Regions from separate parts of the Streptomyces sp. NPDC003379 genome, predicted to be linked through region 1. Evidence: riboswitches for the same ligand, from Rfam matches in the RefSeq annotation. Region 1 holds a riboswitch; the other holds the start of a gene.
What was found. Region 1 has a riboswitch for cobalamin ahead of ACWDVB_RS19815 (energy-coupling factor ABC transporter permease). Riboswitches for the same ligand answer to the same signal wherever they lie in the genome.
Positions count from the first base shown of each region.

Region 2: it holds a riboswitch for cobalamin, as region 1 does, so the genes downstream of both, cobN (cobaltochelatase subunit CobN) here and ACWDVB_RS19815 (energy-coupling factor ABC transporter permease) in region 1, are expected to answer to the same signal.

Region 1 covers NZ_JBSFRK010000018.1:100,168-107,221, reverse strand. The annotation lists gene ACWDVB_RS19825 (hypothetical protein) at 74-1,285, shown strand; gene ACWDVB_RS19820 (hypothetical protein) at 1,489-2,256, shown strand; cobalamin riboswitch at 2,369-2,552, shown strand; gene ACWDVB_RS19815 (energy-coupling factor ABC transporter permease) at 2,583-3,350, shown strand; gene ACWDVB_RS19810 (energy-coupling factor ABC transporter substrate-binding protein) at 3,350-3,748, shown strand; gene cbiQ (cobalt ECF transporter T component CbiQ) at 3,755-4,504, shown strand; gene ACWDVB_RS19800 (energy-coupling factor ABC transporter ATP-binding protein) at 4,501-5,379, shown strand; gene ACWDVB_RS19795 (hypothetical protein) at 5,867-6,403, shown strand; gene ACWDVB_RS19790 (hypothetical protein) at 6,529-7,054, shown strand, end outside.
Region 2 covers NZ_JBSFRK010000001.1:331,487-338,540, forward strand. The annotation lists gene ACWDVB_RS01425 (cobalt-precorrin-6A reductase) at 1-681, shown strand, start outside; gene cobJ (precorrin-3B C(17)-methyltransferase) at 671-2,170, opposite strand; gene ACWDVB_RS01435 (precorrin-8X methylmutase) at 2,236-2,862, opposite strand; gene ACWDVB_RS01440 (cobalamin biosynthesis protein CobG) at 2,900-4,270, opposite strand; cobalamin riboswitch at 4,382-4,507, shown strand; gene cobN (cobaltochelatase subunit CobN) at 4,548-7,054, shown strand, end outside.

The sequences.
Region 1 (7,054 bases):
GAACGGGGGTCTCGTCATGGGTGTGCGCGTCGGCTCAGGAGCCGTTCGGATTCCGGTCTGGGCATTCGCCGTCGTGGGATTCGTCCTTGTGGTGGGACTGTTCGTCGGCGTACGAGGGCTCGCGTCGCCCGGAGGCGGGGCGCGGGGAGGCGGAGGCGGCAACTCCGCGAGCGGCGGCTCGGGCACCGACGGCGGCGGCACGAGCACCACGAGCACCACGGGCACGGGCGGGAACGGACGGTCCGGCTCGGACGGCGGAAGCGGCACGACGGGCGGTACGTGGCAGACGGGCGGGTCCGACGGCGACGGGAACGGCAGCGGGGACGGAGGCAGGGACGGCGACGGCGACGGCGACAAGAGCGGGAATGGAAGTGGGGACGGAAACGGGAACGGTGGCGGGAAGCCGCCCGGCTGGCTTCCGTGGGGCCCCAAGTCGCCCAACACGGACACCGAACCGGAGCCGGACAGCGTGTACGACGATCTCCAGACGGGCAAGTGCCACGAACCATACGAGATTGCCACCGACCCCGCCGAACAGACGGGCGGCGGGAGCCCGGGCTCCTGGAAGGTGATCGAGGGGCTGGCCGGAATCTGCAAGGCCGCGCGGGGCGAGTCGGACGGAATGGACATCGCGACGAAGGCGGACGCCTGGCTCCGCGCCTCCGACTACCGTCCCGGCGGCGCCGGTCAACTGTGCAAGGACGGGGACGCCCTCGGAGTCCTGCAACGCTTCGTCACGTACTACCGGCAGCATCCCGGCGAACGTGTGGCGCTGCGTGCCGCCCCGTCGGGCACCAGGGCCTGTGAGAGCCACCTCGCCGTCACGGACGACAGCGTCGGGCCGGACGGCACGATCAATCTCCACGGCACCTGGCCGGACCCGCCGGCCACCGTGGAGCTGCGCGCCGCGGAGTTGGCGGAACCGGTCGTCCTGGAGCCCTTCGGTGACCCGGAGGACCCCAGCAGGTGCTGCAAGGACGCGCTGTTCGCCGTCGACCTGCCGGGCAAGGACGGCTTCGGCGGACGCCGTCCGACGTCGGTCGACGTGACGCTGGTGACGAAGAGCGGGGCGCGGCTCGTCAAGGAGGCGGCGTTCACCATCGACTGGACCGGCATCGACCCACCGCCCCCGCCCGGCCCGTCGGGCCCGAGCCCCTCGATATCCGACCGCGCGTCGTCCCCCGGCGTATCGTCCGACCCGTCCGTCCTGTCCGACCCGTCCGACCCGTCCGACCCGTCCGACCCGTTCATGGCATCCCTGACGTCAGACGCGATCTCCCGATGAGCGGTCCTCCGCCCCCGCAACGGCTCCCTGCCCGGGACCCTGATCCCGGGGGACCCGTACCCGGGGGGCCAGGCCCCGACCCGGCACCCAGCCCCGATCCACCACCCCCACCACAGCCCCCACCCCCTGCCACACCCGGCACCACCCCCGCCCCCGGCGCCCACGTCGGCTGGGTCGAGAGCATCGGAGCCGTCGGGTCTCTCGTGACGCTCCTCACCGCCGTCCTCTTCTACTTCGGCTGGGCGAGCACCGACGCCGAGACCAGGGCCCTCGGGCTGCGCGACACCGTCTTCCACCTCTCCACCAGCGACTATCTGCTGCGGAGCGTCGGCGCCCTGTACGTTCCGGCCTGGCTCGCGGCCGGCGCCGCCCTCGGCGCGCTCGGGCTGCACCGCTGGGCGGCGGGCGAACCGGAGAGGCTCACCCGCGCCGTGCGCGTGCTGCGGTTCAGCTGGACGGTGCCACTCATCCTCGTACCGCTGTATCCGCTCAGCCCCTGGCTGTTCGACCTGCTGCTGCCGCTCACCGCGATCGGCGGCTTCGCGCTCAACGCGTACGCCCGCACCCGCGAACGCCGCGACCTGCGGCTGTGGGGGCTCACCCTCTTCGTCTGCGTCCTGTCGCTGTTCTGGGCCGTGTCGGCCTACGCGCAGATCGCGGGCCGGGGCCGGGCGGAGCTGACGGAACGCACCGTCCGCAGCGACTTCCCCGCCGTCGCCGTCCTCAGCGAGAAGGACCTGATGATCCGCGGCGGCGGCAGCTGCTTCCGCCGCGTCACGGAGAAGGGCAGCAAGTACGCGTACGAGTACGCCGGGCTGCGCCTGTTCCACGTCTCCGGAGACCGCGTCTTCCTCGTTCCCCGCGACTGGACGCCCGGCGACGGCACCCTCTACGTCCTCAAGGAGGGCGAGGGTCAGCGCGTCGACCTGCTCAGCGGACCCGGCCGCCGGGAACGGGAGTGCCGGGGGTAGCCCGGCCTGCTGTTGCTGCGACCGAAGGTCCAGGCGTACGCCGCCGAGGGCGCGCCCCGTCCGCACCTCTTCGGCACTCCCCGTGCAGGTTGTCAGTTCGATCAGTCGCAGATTACTGTCACCACGCCTTGGTGAACGGGAAATCCGGTGTGATGCCGGTGCGGCCCTCGCCACTGTGATCGGGAAGTCCGGCTCCAGCCCTCGCGGCAGCCACTGGGTGCACATGCGCCCGGGAAGGCGGAGTCCGGTCGGTACGACCCGTCAGCCAGGAGACCGGCCAAGGCGCGTTGTCCATCCACGAGGTGCTGGAGAGGGTCTGCTGAACCATGCACATAGCCGAGGGTTTCCTCCCCCCGGCGCACGCGATCGCCTGGGGCGTAGCGTCCGCGCCGTTCGTCGTCCACGGAGTCCGCTCCCTGACCCGTGAAGTCAAGGAACACCCGGAGAGCACTCTGCTCCTCGGCGCGTCCGGAGCCTTCACTTTCGTCCTTTCCGCCTTGAAAATCCCCTCCGTGACGGGCAGTTGCTCGCACCCGACGGGAACCGGGCTCGGCGCCATCCTGTTCCGGCCGCCGATCATGGCGGTGCTCGGCACCATCACGCTGCTCTTCCAGGCCCTGCTGCTCGCCCACGGCGGGCTCACCACGCTCGGCGCCAACGTGTTCTCCATGGCGATCGTCGGGCCCTGGGCCGGATACGCCGTCTACCGGCTCCTCAAGCGGTACGACGTGCCGCTCATGGTCGCCGTGTTCTTCGGCGCCTTCGTCGCGGACCTCTCCACGTACTGCGTCACCAGCGTCCAGCTGGCGCTGGCGTTCCCCGATCCGAGCAGTGGATTCATCGGCGCCCTCGGCAAGTTCGGCGGCATCTTCGCCGTCACGCAGATCCCTCTGGCGGTCAGCGAGGGACTGCTCACCGTCGTGGTGATGCGGCTGCTCGTGCAGTCCAGCAAGGGCGAGCTCACCCGGCTCGGCGTACTGCTGCGGAGCAAGCAGTACGCCGGGGCGAAGGCAGGCACGGAGACCAGGTCGCAGACCGACACGGAGACCGACACGGAGACCGACACGGAGACCGAGACGGGGGCCAGCGCCTGATGAGCCGGAACGCGAAGATCAACACCTTGCTGCTCGTCATCGTGGCCGCACTCGCGGTGCTGCCCCTGGCGCTCGGCCTCGGCGACCACAAGGAAGAGCCGTTCACTGGCGCCGACGCCCAGGCCGAGTCGGCGATCACCGAGATCAAGCCGGACTACAAGCCCTGGTTCTCCCCACTGTACGAACCCCCGTCCGGGGAGGTCGAATCGGCGCTGTTCGCCCTGCAGGCGGCCCTCGGCGCGGGCGTCCTCGCGTACTACTTCGGGCTGCGCAAGGGACGCCGCCAAGGCGCGGAACAAGCGCGAGCCCATGACGACACCGCCCCCGCGGAGCCGGAGATCCGCGCGGAACAGCGTGCCGACGCGCAGGGCACGCGGCCCGAGGCCGGGCAGGTCTGACCCGGCGTGCTACCCATTGACGCGGCGGCGCACAGCAGTCGCTGGCGCCGCCGCCACCCCGTGGACAAGGCCGTGCTCGGGCTCGGCCTCACCGTCCTCGCCATCTCCCTGCCGCCCTGGCCGGGCGCCGCCCTCGTACTGATCGCCGCGCTCACGGTGCTGCTCGGCCCGGCGGGCGTGCCGCCCCGCAAGCTGTGGCGCGCCTACCGCGTACCGCTCGGCTTCTGCGTCACCGGCGCCCTGACCCTGCTCGTCCAGATCGGCGGGCCCGACGGGTTCGTCACGCTCGCCGACAGCGGCCCGGCGCGCGCGGGCGGTCTGCTGCTGCGGACCTCGGCGGCCTCGCTGGGGGTGCTCCTCTTCGCCTTCACCACGCCGATGTCGGATCTGCTGCCGCGCCTGGTGAAGGCCGGGGTGCCCGCGCCGGTCGTGGACGTGGCGCTCGTGACGTACCGGATGAGTTTCCTCCTCCTGGACTCCATGAGCCGGATCCGGCAGGCGCAGGCCGCACGGCTCGGCCACACCACCCGGGCCGCCGCCTGGCGCTCCCTCGGCGGTCTCGGCGCCACGGCGTTCGTACGGGCCTTCGACCGGGCGAGCCGCCTGCAGGCCGGGCTCGCCGGACGCGGCTACGACGGCACCCTGCGGGTGCTCGTGCCCGAAGCCCGGATCTCACGGCGCTTCGTGGCCGCGAGCGTGGCCCTTCTCGTGGCCCTGGCGGCCCTCACCCTCGTACTGGAAAGGTTCCTTCCATGAGCGAGCCGAGCGCTCCTCGCGAGCCGGGCGACTCCTTGGTCGCTCTACGCGGTGTCTCCTACGCGTACGAGGACGGGCCCACCGTGCTCAGCGGCCTGGACTTCGATGTCGCCGAAGGGCGCGCCCTCGCCCTGCTGGGGCGCAACGGCAGCGGCAAGACCACGCTCATGCGGCTGCTCAGCGGCGGACTGCGGCCGGGCTCCGGCGTGTTGACGGTCGGGGGCACCCCCGTGACGTACGACCGCAAGGGCCTGACGCGGCTGCGCACCACGGTCCAGTTGGTCGTCCAGGACCCGGACGACCAGCTCTTCGCCGCCTCGGTCGAACAGGACGTGTCCTTCGGTCCGCTGAACCTGGGACTGCCCCACGCCGAGGTCAGGACAAGGGTGGCCGAGGCGCTCGCCGCGCTCGACATCACCGCCCTGTCCGACCGCCCCACCCACCTGCTCTCCTACGGCCAGCGCAAGCGAACCGCCATCGCCGGTGCCGTGGCGATGCGTCCCCGGGTGCTGATCCTCGACGAGCCGACGGCGGGCCTCGACCCCGATGGCCAGGAACGTCTCCTCACCACCCTCCAGCGGCTGCGGGACGCCGGGACGACCGTGGTCATGGCCACCCACGACGTGGACCTGGCCCTGCGCTGGGCCGACGACGCGGCACTGCTCACCCCCACGGGCGTGCGCAGCGGACCGGTCGCGGAGACGCTCGCCCACAGAGAGCTCCTGTCCCTGGCCGGACTCCACCTGCCGTGGGGGATCGCGGTCCGCGAACTCCTGCTCCGCCAGGACCTGTTGCCCGCCATGGACGACGGTCCACGCACTCCGGACGAGTTGGCGCGGCTGTTCACGCCCTCCCCCACGAGGAAGGCTCACTGAAGCGGTCGAGCGGCCGTAGTTCCACAGTGATACGGAGCCCACCGCAGAGCGCGGGGTGAGGGTGAGCGTCCGTCGTGTGCCTGGCTGATGGTCTTGACGATCGCCAGGCCGAGGCCGATGCCGACGCCGATGCCGACGCCCGCGTGGTCGGCGTGACTTCGCCGGCCAGCTGAAGCCGAAACCGGCGAGAAGCTCACCCCGGCGCTGGCCGCGACACTCACACCGGCAGCGCCCACCGGCCGGTGGCGGCAGGAATCTGCTGGTGAACATCGCGACCGCGTGGACCGTACCGCCGCACCGCCGCACCGAATCCCACGGCAACGAAGCCAGTCGCTCTGTCACCCGATCGGGGTGTTTGACAGCGAACCCAGGCCTCCCACCCGGGGTCGCCCCGAGTCCATCAGGATTCGTCGGACGCCCACCTCATCGGCGGTCTACTGTGCGGACACGCCGCGCTGACCGCCGCGGTCGCATGAGGAGGAATCCTGTGTCATCACCCTGTGACCCCCAGTACGCTCCCGTCGGTGATGTGGGCGCAGCGCTCATGATGATCGACTCCCGGCTCAAAGAGATCCATGCCGGCAAGACCGGGACCGACCCCGAACAGCAGGCGCTGATCGACCAGTACATCGCGTCCCTGGGGCCCGGGGAAGCGGAAGACCTGCTGGACGGCGCGTGCACACTCATCTACATGTTCATGCAGTGGCTGTGGAGGGCCTACGAGGATCACGACAGGGACGTCATCGAGTACGTGGTGCCCAACCTCGTGGCCTCGATGCGCATGATGCCCAAGAGTGTCCCTCCCCAGACCATCCCCACCATGGCCGGCCTGCTCGTCGCCGCGGGCACCGGCCTGAGTCCCAGCCTGTGGCGCCAGCAGTACGGAGACTGGACCAAGGAAGAGCTGACTCCCCTGGAAGCCACCACTCTCCTGCTCGCGGAGCACATCAACCGCCTCACCGACGACCCCGACTTCGCCACTCGCATGGTCACCAAAGCTCTGTCGAGTGCGGACGAACACTGAAGTTGCGCGCCCTCCGCCGGAGCCCCTCGCGGGGCTTTGTTCGCGACTGACCTCCTGTTCCCCTGTTAATCTCGCACAGGATTTCGAATCAACTGACGGGGTGGCATGTGAGGAAACAGTTGTTCGTGTTCGGCGGCGCACTGATGGCCGCCCTCGCAGCGGTTCCCGCGGGGGCGGCACCGCTCCCCCGGCCACCGCTGGTGAGCCTGAACGTCTCGGGCGACCACTACGCGCTGACCGAGAAGACGAACCCGTACCAGACCCCGCCGGCTGCCGAGTACGCGCCCGTGGGGATCGACGGAGCGCTGTCGGGTACCGACCGCACCGCGATGCTGGGGAGCGGCGATCCGGAGTGCGCGGCACGCGCCGACGCGCTGCCGCGACCGACCGTGCCGACCAGCGCGGCGTACTGCTGGGACACCGTGATGCAGGGAAAGCAGGGCGCGGAGAACGCGCACCTGATGCCCTGGGTACCGCAGGGCATCGCCACCTCCGGCGAAGCACAGCTGAGCGGCATCCCTGTCGGCGGGAACGACCGCGCCGCGGTCGTGAGTTGGACGTGGCAGAACACCAAGCAGGACCCGGTGACGGACCCCAACAACCCCCCGCCGCCCAAGAAGGACTACCGCCACAACTCGGTGAAGCTGGCCT
Region 2 (7,054 bases), on a different contig from region 1:
GGGCTCCGCGTGACCAGTTCCCTCGCGGGGCGGGTCGCGGCGCCCCGGCTGCCGCCCGGCGAGGTCCGCGTCGGTGGGTTCGGCGGGGCGGAGGGGATGGCGGCGTGGCTGCGGGAGCACCGCGTGGACGCGCTCATCGACGCCACCCATCCTTTCGCCGGAACGATCTCGTTCAACGCGGCGTCGGCCGCCGCCACCACCCATGTTCCCCTGCTCGCCCTGCGCAGGCCCGGCTGGGTGCCGGGTGAGGGCGACGACTGGCATCCGGTCGACTCCCTCGCGCGGGCGGCGCGGGTCCTGCCCGCGCTGGGCGAGCGGGTGTTCCTCACCACCGGGCGGATGGGCCTCGCCGCGTTCGCCGGGGACCCGGAGCTCGACGCTCTCTGGTTCCTCGTACGTTCCGTGGACGCGCCCGAGCCGCCGTTCCCGGCCCGCATGGAGGTCCTCCTCGACCGGGGCCCGTTCACCCTCGACGGGGAGCGGGAGCTGCTGCGCCGCCACCGCGTCGACGTCGTCGTGACGAAGGACAGTGGCGGCGCGGCGACCGCCCCCAAGCTGGTCGCCGCGCGCGAAGCGGGGGTCCCGGTGGTCGTCGTGGAACGGCCCCCGGTGCCGGAGGGGATCCCGTTGGCGGCCACCCCCGAGGAAGCGGCCACCTGGCTACGCCGGTTCAGCCGCTGAGCGCCCCGTCCCCCGCTACGCCCTCGGCCCCGCCCTCCGGATAACGGCGGGGCGTCCACACGATCTGCTCCGCGCCCCCGCGCCGCCGCACGACCCTCGTCTGCGAGGAGCCGACGATCAGCAGCGTCCGCATGTCGACGTCCGCCGGGTCGAGATCGCCGAGCCGCACGACCCGCACGCTCTCCTCGGGTCCGCCGACGTCCCGGCCGAGGACGACCGGCGTGTCCGGCGTCCGGTGTTCGAGCAGCAGTTCGCGCGCCTTGCCCACCTGCCAGGTGCGGCTGCGCGAGCCCGGGTTGTAGAGCGCGAGCACCAGGTCCGCGGCGGCCGCCGCGGCCAGGCGTTCGGCGATGACCTCCCACGGCTTGAGGCGGTCGGAGAGGGAGATGGTGGCGTAGTCGTGGCCGAGGGGGGCGCCCGCGCGGGCGGCGGCGGCGTTGGCGGCGGTCACGCCCGGGAGCACCCGGACCGGGATGTCCTCGTACGCGTCCTGCGAGGCGGCCTCCAGGACGGCCGTGGCCATCGCGAAGACGCCGGGGTCGCCGCCCGAGACGACCGCGACGCGCCGCCCGCGCCGCGCCAGTTCCAGAGCGAACTCGGCGCGTTCGGACTCCACGCGGTTGTCGGAGCCGTGGCGCCGCTGTCCGGGGCGGTGCGGTACGCGGTCGACGTACGTGGTGTAGCCGACCAGGTCGTCGGCGGCGGCGAGCGCGCCGCGCGTCTCGGGGGTGAGCCAGAGGGGGCCGGCCGGGCCGGTGCCGACCACGACGACCTCGCCCCGGCGGTCCGGGGCGGGCTCCGGCGCGGGGCCGCCCGTGAGCGGCGCCACCCGGCTTGGCAGCACCGCCACCGAGAAGTAGGGCACCGAGTCCGGGTCGACGTCGGCGAGTCGGCCGGTGCGCTCGCCCTCCATGGTGGCGCGCTCCACGTACCGCGCCTCGTCGAGGCGGCCGGCGCGCTCCAGGGCGCCGCGCACCTTGCCGAACGTACGGCCGAGCTTCATGACGACCGCCGAGTCCGTCGCCGCGAGGCGCGCGGCCAGCTCCTCCTCGGGGAGGGTGCCCGGCAGGATCGTGAGGACCTCCTCGGCCTCGACGAGGGGTTCGCCGAGGCGGGCGGCGGCGGCGCTCACCGAGGTGACGCCGGGGATCACCTCGGTCGGGTAGCGGTGGGCGAGCCGCTTGTGCATGTGCTGGTAGGAGCCGTAGAAGAGCGGGTCGCCCTCGGCGAGGACGGCGACCGTGCGGCCGGCGTCGAGGTGCGCGGCGAGGCGGGCGGCGGCCTCCTCGTAGAAGTCGTCGAGGGCGCCTCGGTAGCCGCCGGGGTGGTCGGTGGTCTCCGTCGTGACGGGGTAGACCAGCGGCTCCTCGATGTGGTCGCCGCGCAGGTGCTTCGCCGCGATCGAGCGGGCGATGGAGCGGCCGTGCCGGGCCGAGTGGTAGGCGACCACGTCGGCGGCGGCGATGACCTCGACGGCGCGCACGGTCATCAGGGAGGGGTCGCCGGGTCCGAGCCCGACTCCGTACAGCCGTCCTCGCGCGTTGCTCTCGGTGTTCACTCCGCCTCGCTAGCGATCGCGTTGATCGCGGCAGCGGCCATGGCGCTGCCGCCACGGCGGCCGCGTACGACCAGGTACTCCAGGCCGGCGTGGTGTGCGGCGAGCGCGTCCTTGGACTCGGCGGCGCCGACGAAGCCGACCGGGATGCCGAGGACGGCGGCCGGGCGCGGGGCGCCCTCCTCGATCATCTCCAGGAGGCGGAAGAGCGCGGTGGGGGCGTTGCCGATGGCGACGACGGAGCCTTCGAGGCGGTCGCGCCACAGCTCCATGGCGGCGGCGCTGCGGGTGGTGCCGAGCTTCGCCGCGAGGTCCGGGACCGACGGGTCGGTGAGGGTGCAGATCACGTCGTTGCCGGCGGGGAGCCGCTTGCGTGTGACGCCGCTGGCGACCATGTTCGCGTCGCAGAGGATCGGCGCGCCGTCGCGCAGCGCCTTGCGGGCGTCGGCCACCACGCGCGGGCTGAAGGCGAGATCGCGGACGAGGTCGACCATCCCGCAGGCGTGGATCATCCGCACCGCGACCTGGCTGACGTCGGCGGGCAGACCGGCGAGGTCCGCCTCCGCGCGGATGGTGGCAAAGGACTCGCGGTAGATCGCCGCGCCGTCCTTCTCGTAGTCGAACACTGTGCTCTCGCTCATCTCGTGGCCGTTGCTGTCATGATTACGGATGTCGTCGTACGTTCGTACGTGCTGTCGTCACCGTCTCGGTCAAGGTGGCGCCGCTCACGGGCGCCGCCGTGCCGCCGGTACGCACCGTCACCTCGTACCGCCCCTCCCCGGTCGCGAGTACGTCCACCCAGTCGCCGCGCGGATGCCCGCACCGCCGCTCGCAGCCGGACCAGTGGACGGGCAGGCCCCCGGCGCCGGGGACGGCGTCGGCGCGGACGTCGGCGAGGGACTTGCCGCAGCCGGGCCGCCCGGCGCAGGCGCCGACGCCGAGCCAGGGCGATGCGGGGTCGGTGAGGTAGCCGACGTCGGCCAGCGCACGCAGCCGTTCACGCGCCGCCCCCTCGTCGGCGAAGCCCGGGATGACGAAGCCGCGCCAGGGGGTGACCCGGATCTCCCCGCCGGGCGCGGGGAGCAGCGCACGCCACTGCGCGGCGCTCACCCGGCCGAGGGAGGCGCTCACCACGACGGCGTGCCCGACGACACCGGGAGCGGGCGGGGCGCTGCGCACGGGCGGCGCGGATGCGGGCACGACCGTCGAACCGTCGGTCGAAGCGGGGTCAGTCGGCGAGGCGCCCGGCGGCACCGGCACAGCCTCCGCGGCGCCCGGCGGCACCGGCACCCCCGCCAAGCCCGCCCTCGCGAGCGCTCCCGTCAGGTCCACGCTCTGCCCCTCGGGCAGTTCCGTTACCCGCCAGGCGCCGTTGCCCGCCTCGCGGGCCGCGGTGAGGAAGGCGTCGGCCGCGGCGAGGGCGGCGCGCGGGGCGGCGGGGCCCGGCAGGCGCTGGGTCCCGTCCCCGACGCGTACCAGCACCGTGCCGCCCGATTCTGCGATCAAGGTCACATCGCCGCCGAGCCCGGCCACGTCCCCGCGCCCGTCGTCCAGGACGAACAGGAAGCGGCCGGAAAGTGCTGTCGTCCACTCCTCGGCGCACAGGAGCCGGTCCAGCTCACGGGCCCACAACTGCACGTCGGCGTGGCCGAGTCGGTCGAGTCCTGCCAGCGGGGAGGCCACCACGTTCCGGACGCGTTCATGGCGTGCGGAGGGCAGCAGGCCCGCGTCCTGGAGCAGCGCGGCGAGCGCCCCGCCGCAGTCGTCGCCGAGGCCGCGCAGCTCGACGTTGCCGCGTGAGGTGACGCTGAGATTCCCGTCCGCGAAGCGCTCCGCCGCGTCGGCCAGCGCCGCCGCCTGACGGGACGTCAGCAGCCCTGCGGGCAGGCGGAGTCGGGCCAGCGCGCCGTCGTCGGCGCGGTGCAGGCGGAGGGCTCCGGGGCAGGCGTCACCCCGGTCGCGCATCCGCTCACGTATGGGGGGTTCGCCCTGTTTTGTGGAGGTTGCTCGGGTGGGCGGCATGGCGGCGAGCATACCCACGCCGATCCGCCGGGTCGCCTCCCGAGGCGGGCCGTCCCGGCAGGCGGCCGCCCCACCGGAGGTGGGCAGGACTTACTATGCAGGCGGCGGGCCGCCAGGTCCGTCGACGCCAGCGACGGCGTGGGTCCACCAGGACCCTGGGGAGGAAGGCCGGTGCGAATCCGGCGCGGTCCCGCCACTGTGAGCCCCACCGACGTGGGGTGAGCCAGGAACTCCTGCCGTCCATACGACCACCCGGGGCGCGGACACCCCGAGGAAGGCCTGCGCCCGCATGCTTCTGCTGCTGTCGACCTCCGACACCGATCTGCTCAGCGCCCGCGCGGCGGGAGGGCCGGTCGACTACCGGTTCGCCAACCCCTCCCGCCTGGACCTCACCGAGCTGCCCTCGCTCCTCGACGGCGCCGACCTCGTCGTCGTACGCCTCCTCGGCGGCGTCCGCGCCTGGCAGGACGGCCTGGACCAGCTCACCGCCAGCGGCCTGCCGGTGGTCGTGCTCACCGGTGAACAGGCGCCCGACGCCCAGCTCATGGCCTCCTCGACCGTGCCGATCGGCATCGCCGCCGAGGCGCACGCCTACCTCGCGCACGGCGGCCCCGCGAACCTGGAGCAGCTCGCCCGCTTCCTCTCCGACACCGTGCTCCTCACCGGCCACGGCTTCGACCCGCCGGCGCCCGCCCCGTCCTGGGGCCCGCTGGAGCGCACCGCTCGCGCGGTCGAGGGCCCGACCATCGCGGTGCTCTACTACCGCGCCCACCACATGAGCGGCAACACCGCCTTCGTGGACGCCCTGTGCGGCGCCATCGAGGACGCGGGCGCCCGCCCGATGCCGCTGTACGTGGCCTCGCTGCGCGCCCCCGAGCCGGAGCTGATCGACGAGCTGCGCGCCGCCGACGCCATCGTCACCACCGTCCTCGCCGCCGGTGGCACCAAGCCCGCCGAGGCCTCCGCGGGCGGCGACGACGAGTCGTGGGACGCGGGCGCGCTGACCGGCCTCGACGTGCCGATCCTCCAGGCGCTCTGCCTGACCGGGTCGCGTTCGGCCTGGGAGGAGAACGACGAGGGCGTCTCGCCGCTGGACGCCGCGAGCCAGATCGCGGTGCCGGAGTTCGACGGCCGGCTCATCACCGTGCCGTTCTCGTTCAAGGAGATCGACGAGGACGGGCTCCCCGCGTACGTCGCGGACGCCGAGCGCGCGGCCCGGGTCGCCGGTATCGCCGTACGCCACGCGCGCCTGAGGCACATCCCGGCCGCCGACAAGCGCCTGGCCCTCGTCCTCTCCGCGTACCCGACCAAGCACTCGCGGATCGGCAACGCGGTCGGCCTGGACACCCCCGCGTCCGCCGTCGCGCTGCTGCGCAGGCTGCGCGTCGAGGGCTACGACTTCGGTCCCGAGGCCGACATCCCCGGCCTCGTCTCCGGTGACGGCGACGAACTCATCCGCGCGCTGATCGACGCGGGCGGGCACGACCGGGAGTGGCTCACCGAGGAGCAGCTGGCCGCCAACCCCGTCCGCATCCCGGCCGCCGCCTACAAGCGCTGGTACGCGACGCTGCCGCGGGAGCTGCGCGACTCGGTCGAGCGGCACTGGGGGCCGCCGCCCGGCGAGATGTTCCTGGACCGCTCGCGCGTGGGCCAGGGGGGCGACCCCGAGGGCGACATCGTGCTCGCGGCGCTGCGGCGCGGGAACCTGCTCATCCTCATCCAGCCGCCGCGCGGCTTCGGCGAGAACCCCATCGCGATCTACCACGACCCCGATCTGCCGCCGTCGCACCACTACTTGGCGGCGTACCGCTGGATCGCCGCGTCCGCCGACGACGGCGGGTTCGGCGCCGACGCGATGGTCCACCTCGGCAAGCACGGCAACCTGGAGTGGCTGCCCGGCAAGAACGCGGGCCTCTCGGCGGCCTGCGGCCCCGACGCCGCGCTCGGCGACCTCCCGCTGATCTACCCGTTCCTGGTCAACGACCCGGGCGAGGGCACGCAGGCCAAGCGCCGCGTGCACGCCACGCTCATCGACCACCTCGTGCCGCCGATGGCCCGCGCCGACTCCTACGGTGACATCGCGCGCCTGGAGCAGCTCCTCGACGAGTACGCGCAGATCAGCTCCATGGACCCGGCGAAGCTGCCCGCGATCCGCGCGCAGATCTGGACGCTCATCCAAGCCGCGAAGCTCGACCACGACCTGGGTCTGGAGGACCGCCCGGACGACGACGGCTTCGACGACTTCCTGCTGCACGTCGACGGCTGGCTCTGCGAGATCAAGGACATGCAGATCCGCGACGGTCTGCACGTGCTCGGCACCGCCCCGGCGGGCGCCGACCGCGTCAACCTCGTCCTGGCGATCCTGCGCGCCCGCCAGATCTGGGGCGGCACGACCGCGCTGCCCGGCCTGCGCGAGGCCCTCGGCCTCGACGAGTCCGCGGCGACGCGCGTGAGCGCCGACGAGGCCGAGGACAAGGCCCGCGCGCTGGTCCAGGCGATGGACGACGCGGACTGGGACCTCTCCGCGGTCCCCGCCGACCAGGGCGAACAGGTCGCCGCCATCCTGGAGTTCGCGGCCCGCGAGGTCGTCCCGCGCCTCGAGGCCACCACCGCCGAGCTCGACCACGCCGTGCACGCGCTGAACGGCGGCTTCGTTCCGGCGGGCCCCTCGGGCTCCCCGCTGCGCGGCCTGGTCAACGTCCTGCCGACCGGCCGCAACTTCTACTCGGTCGACCCCAAGGCCGTCCCGTCCCGCCTCGCCTGGGAGACCGGCGAAGCCCTCGCCGACTCGCTCAT